DNA from 4 places in the Candidatus Chlorohelix allophototropha genome. Region 1 is predicted to be linked to each of the others. Evidence: riboswitches for the same ligand, from Rfam matches in the RefSeq annotation. Region 1 holds a riboswitch; each other region holds the start of a gene.

Region 1 (2,202 bases):
GAAGCCCGGCTCTGGTTAGGGCATCTAACGCTCCGAATGGCTCATCCAGCAGCATAACCTCGCGTTCGGTCAGAAAGGTGCGCAAGAGGGCAAGCCGCTGGCGCATACCGCCTGACATTTGCCACGGAAAGCTCTTTTCAAAACCCTTCAAGCCGAAAATTTCAAAGTAAGTGTGCGCATGTTCGCGGGCTATCTTGCGGGGTGTTCCGGCAAGTTCAAGTCCTAGCGCGGCATTATCCAGCGCGGAACGCCACGGTAAAAGCGCATCACGTTGGAGCATGTAAGCTATTTTGCCCGGTTGCGGTTGGAAGGGCTGATTGTCATAGCGAAATTCTCCGGAATCGGCTGTTTCAAGTCCTGCCAAAATATTAAAAAGAGTGCTTTTACCACAGCCACTCGGTCCAACCAGAGAAACAAACTCGCCCCGATTTGCCACGATGCTAATATTATCGAGTATGGGCAGTGTGCCATAGGATTTATTAAGACTATTTATTTGAATTTTGGATATTGTTTCCATATTTCGATAGCTAGAATCAAAAGAGCCACAGGAATACTGGAGAAAAATCCTGCGGCTCGCCCGTTTATTCCACTTAATTAGTTACGAAATATATAAATAAATCGAAATAAGTGGAATTTCCCTTCGCCGGTATTACCCGGATCAGGTTCAAACGGTCGAAGATACTTTCAATCTTCCTCTCAGCCTGGAAAGTCCAAGCTCCCGTTGGTATTTTTTTTAAAAGGTGCAAAAGCAGTCAGACTATAGAATAATGATATTTGGCAGTATCATAATACTTTTTGTTTTGTAGCACAAGTCATTTGCAATGTACTTTTTGCCATGTTATATTTCGTTTAGATGCATATTAAGCATTCATAACAACTGAATATTGCTCTCATCAAGAGAGGTGGAGGGACTGGCCCTATGAAGCCCGGCAACCGCCCGAATTTTCGGGAGTGGTGCCAATTCCGGCAGGCGATTATAGCCTGAAAGATGAGAGGCGTTAACTTTGGCAAGTTACGTCTATTCTCGGATTGATGCGAGCAAATGCGAAACCGAGGATTTTTTTTGCCTTGCCAAAGGGGTGTTCAATTGAGCGAGAATGCGACTTCAACGCCTACACTGAAAGTTAAAACGATAGAATGGCGAGATTCCGACCTCACCCTATTGTTAATTGACCAAATCAAATTGCCCCATCATTTTGAGAATGTTGAGTGCCGTAACTTCCATGAAGCCGGCGAAGCGATTCGCACCATGATTGTGCGTGGCGCACCTGCTATCGGAGTAACTGCCGCTTACGCTATGGCGCTGGCGGCGCTGGAATACCGTAACCTCCCTCGTGACGAATTTATCGAAAAGCTGGACGAAGCGGGCGCATGGCTTAATGAAACCCGTCCCACCGCTGTTAACCTCAAATGGGCGATTGACCAATCCTTGTCACTCGCGCACCGTCTGCACGATGCTTATATCCAAGTGGTCAGCATCCCGTGGGAACTCCTAAGACTGGCAAAGCAAATACAAGCGGATGACTTGGCTTTTTGCAAGGCGATAGGCGCGTTCGGCGGAGAACTTATCAAAGACGGCGATAATATCCTAACCCATTGTAATGCGGGTGGTTTGGCTACCGCTGGTTATGGTACAGCCGTGGGTGTGATTACCGCTGCGCATGAAGCCGGTAAGAAGATTCACGTTTGGGTGGATGAAACTCGCCCTTATCTGCAAGGGGCGCGTCTTACTGCTTGGGAAATGCAGCAACTCGGTATTCCGCACACTCTGATAACCGACAATATGTCGGGACATTTGATGCAACGGGGTAAGGTTCAATTCATTGTGACCGGAGCTGACCGCATAGCGGCAAACGGCGATACTGCCAACAAAATCGGCACCTATATGGTGGCGGTACTGGCAAAGGAAAATAACATTCCCTTCTATATAGCCGCTCCGCTAACCACTATTGATTTAAAGATTAAATCCGGTGAAGAAATCCCAATCGAGGAACGCAGCGCGGACGAAGTTGTTTTCATCGGCGGTAAGCGAATTGCACCAGAAGGAGTTCATGCTGCCCACTTTGGTTTCGATGTGACTCCGGCGAGATATATTCACGGGATTATCACTGAAAAGGGTATTGCGCGCCCACCTTATGAGCAAAGTATCCCGGCGTTGTTTGAAAAATAAGCGCTGGTTTTCAAGATTTTGCTCAAGCAAGT
Region 2 (2,202 bases), 1.0 Mb from region 1:
CCTGACATAGCAGGTAGCGCTTGGTCAGCCACCAACCCCAAGCTGATGAGTTCCTTGAAACCTTTGGTAATTTTGGTATAGAGCGAGCCGCTGGCAATGGGCGCAACTACATGATCAGGTAATTTCCAGCCCAATTGCTCGGCAGTTTCGTAAGCCAACGTTTTTGAACCTTCACTATAGAAAGGGCGCAAGTTGATGTTTACAAAGCCCCAACCGTATTCGTCTGCTACTTGGCTGGCGAGTCGGTTTGCTTCGTCGTAAGTGCCGTCTACCGATACAATCTCCGCACCGTAAACCGCGGCTGACAGAATCTTGCCCGGTTCAATTGAAGCAGGTACAAATACATAAGTTTTCAAGCCTGCCCGTGCGCCTGCCGCCGCTACTGCGCCTGCCAAATTTCCGGTGGAGGCACAGGCGATGGTATCAAATCCAAATTCAAGCGCTTTTGCCAGCGCTACTGCTACAACCCGATCTTTAAAGGAGTGAGTGGGATTAACTGCATCATTTTTTATATAAAGTTCATCTATTCCAAGTTTAGCAGCCAGATTCCAAGCACGTTGCAAAGGAGTATAACCAACACCGCTCAGTGTACGACTATGCGGTTGAACCGGAAGTAAAGGGGCATATCGCCAAATGTCGCGCGGACCAGCTTCAATTTGTTTCTTTAATTTAACCGGGTCTAGATTGCTGAAATCGTAGGTTACTTCGAGTGGTCCAAAACACTCATCGCAAACATGCGCAGGAGAAATTGGATGCAGCGCACCACAAGCTTTACATATCAACCCCGATGCGGCGCTTACAGCTATATTTTGAATGGGTTTTTCGCTTTTTTCTAATATACTGGTCATTTTTTTCTCTCCTTATAACGAGCATTTAGTTTTTCTAAACCGGGCAAACTTTAAGAAAGCGTAACGGCTTTCGGATGTTTATCCAAATCCAGCGACGCAACAGGCTCTGCAACTTTAAAAAATTGCGCGGTTCTTAACCATATAGGAGTAAACGGGTATAAAAAAACCCGCTTATCTGCTCTTGGATAAGGGGGTAAACTAGATATTCTTGATAAATTGCGCTTAGGCAATTTTACTAGCTCCCTTATCTTGCACAACTAACTGTTATGCAGGAATTGGCACCATACGCACATTATTTTTGGTTTGCGTTGGTTGCCGGGCTTCACAGGGCCTTTATCCCTCCACCTCTCTTGATAAGAGCAACAACTATTCATTTGTTAAGCCGATAATCTCGCTCGGCGTTATTAAGATAATGTATTTTATAGAGTTTGTCAAGAGTTGTTAATTCGAATTTTGCAAAGGAATTTCTTGACATTTAAAATACATGTTGTATGCTAGCTATAATATAAATTATAGCAGTTTTAAATGCCTGTGCAGCAGCACTCCAATAGCAGTGTATTGTGAAAAATTAATTTTCAATATACATTCCAAGAATAAAAATCATCCTTAAGAGTGATGTGCTTATTAATTTGGTGTATTAGAATTATGTTCGGGTGAGGGAAATTAAACCCTTCAGCCGGATTTTAATTTAGCATGCAAGTTTTACGCCCCTATTAAAAATCCACTTCACTCATCAATGTAAACCAGAGCGGTGAGGCTAACCCTCTCACCGCTTAGTTATTTTATACTCATTTGACAGCCACAAGCCTCATACATACAATTCTAAGTGCTTTTATTATGGAAGCGCCTGTGACCGGGTGGTTGCCACAGTCTTCAAAACTGCTGTGCGTCGTTAGAGCGACGCAGGTGGGTTCGACTCCCATGCGCTTCCGCCTTTATCTGATATGTGGAGGAATAAGATGGATGATAATGCCAAGAGCCATGCGCTCAATCAAATAAACTACGGGATGTATATAATCGGCAGCCGGAACGGAGAGGAATTGAACGGAATGACTGCCAACTGGGTCATACAGGTTTCCTTTGACCCGCCGTTGGTAGCAATTGCAATTGAAAATGACTCCCATACGCGCAAGCTGATCGATGGGGGTAGAGTTTTCAGCGTTAATGTGGTTGAGGACTCCGAAGTAGGACGCGCCCTGATCGACCTTATGGTAAAACCCCAAAAACCTTATCGCAATAAAATGGATAAATTCGAATTCGTTACCGGAGAAACAGGCGCTCCTTTATTTACCGATGCGGTTAGTTGGTGGGAATGTGAAGTGGTAAATACGATCGAGAGTGGCGATCACCAGCT
Region 3 (2,202 bases), 1.1 Mb from region 1:
GAAAGTTTCTTGACGGTACGGCGCATCTGTTCCGCTTCATCGGTGCGCTCGGTCAATGCCACCTGTACGTCTAGCGTATGTGCGCCACCCTCCACCTGTTCGCGGGCAATGGTCATCAACCCATCGTAATCATCTGCCAACAGCAGTTGCCGCACCTTCTTGCTGCCGGTGCTGTTCACCCGTTCGCCTACCAGCATTGGTGGCGGGTCTTGGAGTAATGAGGTAGCGCGAATACCGCTCGAAACCAGCGCTTCAGCTTGAAGTGTACGCACAGGCTTTTCATGTCCCCACACCTGTTTTGCGAGTTCGGCGGTGTATTCAGGGGTAGAGCCGCAGCAAGTCCCGACGATGTTAATTCCCAGTTCTTCTACAAATTCTTTCAGGATTTCTGCCATAGGTACAGCCTGAAGCGGGTAAACGGTGCGCCCTCTTTCATTAATCGGCAATCCGGCGTTAGGTAGGCAACTAAGCTTAACCTTGCTATGTTCGCTTAGGTAGCGCATCGGTTCGCGCATCAGGTCGGGACCAACGGCGCAATTAAGCCCGATAATATCGGCGCGTAAACTCTCTAGCGTAACCATAACGGCGGCAATATCTGTACCTAACAACATTCGCCCGTTACCGTCCAACACCGAAACCTGCGCTTGAATCGGCACCCATTTTCCGGTTTGGATAATCGCTTCACGAATCCCGAAAATTGCTGCTTTAACTTCCAGAATATCCTGTGAGGTTTCGATTAGCAGCACATCAGCGCCGCCTTCGATGAGCGCTTTGCTCTGTTCGGCGTAAGTCTCTTTAAGCTGATCAAAGGTGATGTTGCCAAGCACCGGGTCTTCTGAGGAAGGCAGGAGTCCGGTAGGTCCGATACTTCCGGCAACGAAGCGGGGACGTGAAGGGTCGGCAGCGGTAAAACGGTCGGCGACTCGGCGTGCAATCTGAGTGGCGGTGAAATTAATCTCATAAGTCAGATGACCGAGTTTGTACTCGTCCAGTTTGAGGCGACTACCCGTGAAACTATCGGATTCGACTACATCTGCGCCTGCTGCGAAGTAAGCGGAATGGATTTCTTCAATAACATCAGGGCGGGTTAAGACCAGATATTCATTGCAACCGTGATACTGCTCCCCACCGTAATCATCGACGGTCAAGTTGCGTTCCATCAATTGTGTACCCATCGCGCCATCGTAAACCAACACGCGCTTTTCCAGTTCCCGCATAAAGCTGGAAGCCTGATACTTTTCCGGGCTGCCGAATGGATTAAAAATCTGGTTGCTCAATCCCTTATCCTCCTAATCGCAAAAAAACCCTCCGTACATACCGGAAGGTTTACAAGTTCCCGCGCTATTACACGGGCTTCTATCTTTCCCTACCGGGCTGGATTTAGCACCTTGCCAGTGGCGACAGGTTGCTAGAGGTTCAACGTGCCAGTTCACTCCCCTCTTCTTGATAGTGCAAGATATTTGCTATTTTTCCTATCAAAACCATACTAACATACTCGTTAATCAGGGTCAAACCGGGCTGAACAGGGCTGTTGCACCACAGGAATTACCTTTTGCAAATTTGCTACCGTACAGATATAAAGGAGAGGAAAAGGAGGAGAAGGTTGAGGCAGAGTGGTAAACTGTAGTTTTCTTACCGACCAAAGTAGAAAGCAAAAGGATACCAAAATGAGTGACAACCTTCGCCGACATCGTGCCATAAAACAGCAATTGTTGCAACTCCACCCACAAGCGCAGGGGCGCGAATTACAATATTTAACAATTCTAGCGATGGTGATCAGTGGGATTGTAGGTAGTCGGCATAGTGCGTTGCCTAATATCGCCGCCAAAGTGCCAGATAAAACTAAACGGGAAAGCCGCATCATCCGAATGCGCCGATTGCTCAAAAATGATAACTTTAACCAAAAAGTGGTGTATGCTCCTTTCGCCAAACAATTGCTGAGTAGCCTGTGTCATTGTCCACTGGTACTGGTGATAGATGGCAGTCAGGTTGGTGCTGGTGGAATGGGCTTAGTAATCAGTGTAGTATATCAGGGGCGGGCTTTACCTTTGGGTTGGTTGGTGGTTAAGGCTAAAAAGGGACATTTAGCTCAAGCTTTGCACATCAGATTGTTAAAGCAAGTTCACTCGTTGGTTCCGTCTGGTAGCCAAGTAGTCTTTTTGGGTGATGGTGAATTCGATGGCTGTCGTTTGTTAAGACGGT
Region 4 (2,202 bases), 580 kb from region 1:
TAAGGATCAATTGCTGGCACAGCAAAAAACGGCTCAGGATGCTAAATCTGCTGCCGATAATGCCGCTTTATTTGGTATAGTAGGGCTTGTTGCAGGCGTAGTTGGCATTTTGATTGGTGTTGGCGCGATGATAATTGGTTTGCGTAGCAGGGGTAGTGCTAAACCCACTGAACCTGAAAAAGGCTGATAAGTCCTTCTGTAATTTCGAAGGGGATGCGGTTACTGCAACCCTCATCCCCTTCCCCAAGATTTTACGCGCTATAGCTTAGTACGTGGGTTTTACTGTTTGCCAACCCGATTACCTTTTCAATTACGTAATCTATTTCCTCTTCAGTGTTATATCTCCCCAACCCGAACCGTAGGCTGGTCAATCCACGTTCTTCCCCAAAACCGAGCGCAGAGATAACATGCGAAGCTTTTGCAACAGCTGCATTACAAGCGCTACCCGCTGAGATAGCAATGTCGCCCAATTGCACAATCAATTCACGACTGCTTATGCCTTTTATGCTGATATTAAGATTGTGAGGTAAGCGTTCGGTAGGATGTCCGTTCAGTTCAACACCTTCTACTGCTTTGCTGATACCTTCCCATAGGCGCTGAGTCAAATTTCGCAAGCGTGGCACTTCTGTCTCCAAATGTTCCGCGCAAATTTGAGCTGCTTCGCCAAAACCCACGATACCCGGCACATTTAATGTTCCAGAGCGTACACCCTGTTCATGCCCGCCCCCGTAAATTACCGGCTCTACCTCAACACCCGGTCTGATATATAAAGCGCCGATTCCCTTTGGTCCGTAAATTTTGTGAGCGGAAATGGAAAGGAGGTCTATATTGTATTCATCGACATTCAAGGGTAAATGCCCAACATATTGTGCGCCATCAGTATGGAACAGCACCCCATGCTCGCGCGCAATCGCGCCAATTGCTTTCAGATCGGGAATTGTGCCGATCTCGTTATTGGCAGCCATAATAGAAATTAGGATTGTGTGAGGAGTAATGGCGTTTCGTACTGCTTCAGGATCAACTCTGCCATATTGGTCAACCGGCAGAAAAGTAATATTTTTACCCAATTGCTCAAGGCGGCGGGCTGAATCTAGAATTGCTTTATGCTCTGTAACGCAGGTGATTATATGATCGCCTTTAGTAGCATATTTTTCTGCAATTCCAAAGAGCGCGATATTGTCAGATTCGGTTGCCCCGCTGGTGAAAACGATATTTTCCGCTTTTGCGCCAATAAGATTGGCTATTTGACGACGCGCTTTGTATATGGAACCCTGCACTTCATGCCCGAACAAATGGTCGCTGGCGGCATTACCGAATTTTCTTGAAAAATAAGGCAACATTGCCTCCAAAACTCGCTCGTCTACTGGGGTAGTCGCGTTATAGTCCAAATAAATCGGTAATGTTAAACTCATTTCTCGTACCCTTCCCTTTGCGAATTGATTTACTATTTTTAAAAACTGAGCTTGGGCGGGCAATAAAAAAACCCGCTTATCTGCAACTAGATAAGGGGGTTAAATCTTCTTTTGAATTACCGGTTTTAGAAACCGAAAGATTCCCTTATCTTGCGCAAACCTGTTAAATGGTTACGCCGGAATTGGCACCTTACGCATATTAGTTTTAACTTGCGTTGGTTGCCGGGCTTCACAGGGCCTTTTACCCTCCACCTCTCTGGATAAGAGCTACAATATTCTGTTATTAAGCCTTGCCTGTTAAAAGGCTAAACAAATAATAATAAGAAAAGTGAAAACTGTCAAGTTAAAAATTGTTCACCTATTTAATTGATATACTCAAGAATAACAAGTCAAGCTGATATTATGCCTCCAAGCAGACTGAACTCATCGAAAGAGAACCCATTGAAAATTGCTCTGCAAAAAAACGAAGGCTATCTGTTTCTTCTTGAAGCGCCAAAATATATAGTAGTGGTAAAAAGTGTTCGCTGGTTGGAATAGAAAGCTGCGCTGCTTTTCCCAGATTTCGAAAATTAACTATAGATTCGTGGTCGCCTTTTTCTATCAATTGTTTGATCAGAGTATCAAACTCAATTGCCCAATCGTAGGCTGTTATCTGAAAAGACAAGAAACGCAGGTTGTGTACTATATTGCCACTGCCGATTATCATAACGCCTCGGTTGCGTAAGGCTCTTAGTTCTTTGCCCAAGGCATAGTGATAGGCAGGTTCTTTGGTGCGATCCAAGCTCAATTG

Evidence for each region. A riboswitch is a leader RNA that binds a small molecule or an ion and turns the genes downstream of it on or off. The one in region 1 is predicted to bind S-adenosylmethionine.
Region 2: it holds a riboswitch for S-adenosylmethionine, as region 1 does, so the genes downstream of both, thrC (threonine synthase) here and mtnA (S-methyl-5-thioribose-1-phosphate isomerase) in region 1, are expected to answer to the same signal.
Region 3: it holds a riboswitch for S-adenosylmethionine, as region 1 does, so the genes downstream of both, metH (methionine synthase) here and mtnA (S-methyl-5-thioribose-1-phosphate isomerase) in region 1, are expected to answer to the same signal.
Region 4: it holds a riboswitch for S-adenosylmethionine, as region 1 does, so the genes downstream of both, OZ401_RS04865 (cysteine desulfurase family protein) here and mtnA (S-methyl-5-thioribose-1-phosphate isomerase) in region 1, are expected to answer to the same signal.

The regions. Positions count from the first base shown of each region.
Region 1 covers NZ_CP128399.1:1,732,398-1,734,599, forward strand. Annotated here, with positions in the region: gene OZ401_RS07480 (ABC transporter ATP-binding protein) at 1-517, opposite strand, end outside; TPP riboswitch at 619-732, opposite strand; SAM riboswitch class I at 888-995, shown strand; gene mtnA (S-methyl-5-thioribose-1-phosphate isomerase) at 1,118-2,170, shown strand.
Region 2 covers NZ_CP128399.1:717,105-719,306, reverse strand. Annotated here, with positions in the region: gene thrC (threonine synthase) at 1-848, opposite strand, end outside; SAM riboswitch class I at 1,090-1,208, opposite strand; tRNA gene OZ401_RS03135 (tRNA-Sec) at 1,688-1,780, shown strand; gene OZ401_RS03130 (flavin reductase family protein) at 1,808-2,202, shown strand, end outside.
Region 3 covers NZ_CP128399.1:642,955-645,156, forward strand. Annotated here, with positions in the region: gene metH (methionine synthase) at 1-1,277, opposite strand, end outside; SAM riboswitch class I at 1,354-1,453, opposite strand; gene OZ401_RS02800 (IS4 family transposase) at 1,668-2,202, shown strand, end outside.
Region 4 covers NZ_CP128399.1:1,152,050-1,154,251, reverse strand. Annotated here, with positions in the region: gene OZ401_RS04870 (hypothetical protein) at 1-187, shown strand, start outside; gene OZ401_RS04865 (cysteine desulfurase family protein) at 252-1,412, opposite strand; SAM riboswitch class I at 1,555-1,679, opposite strand; gene ygiD (4,5-DOPA-extradiol-dioxygenase) at 1,813-2,202, opposite strand, start outside.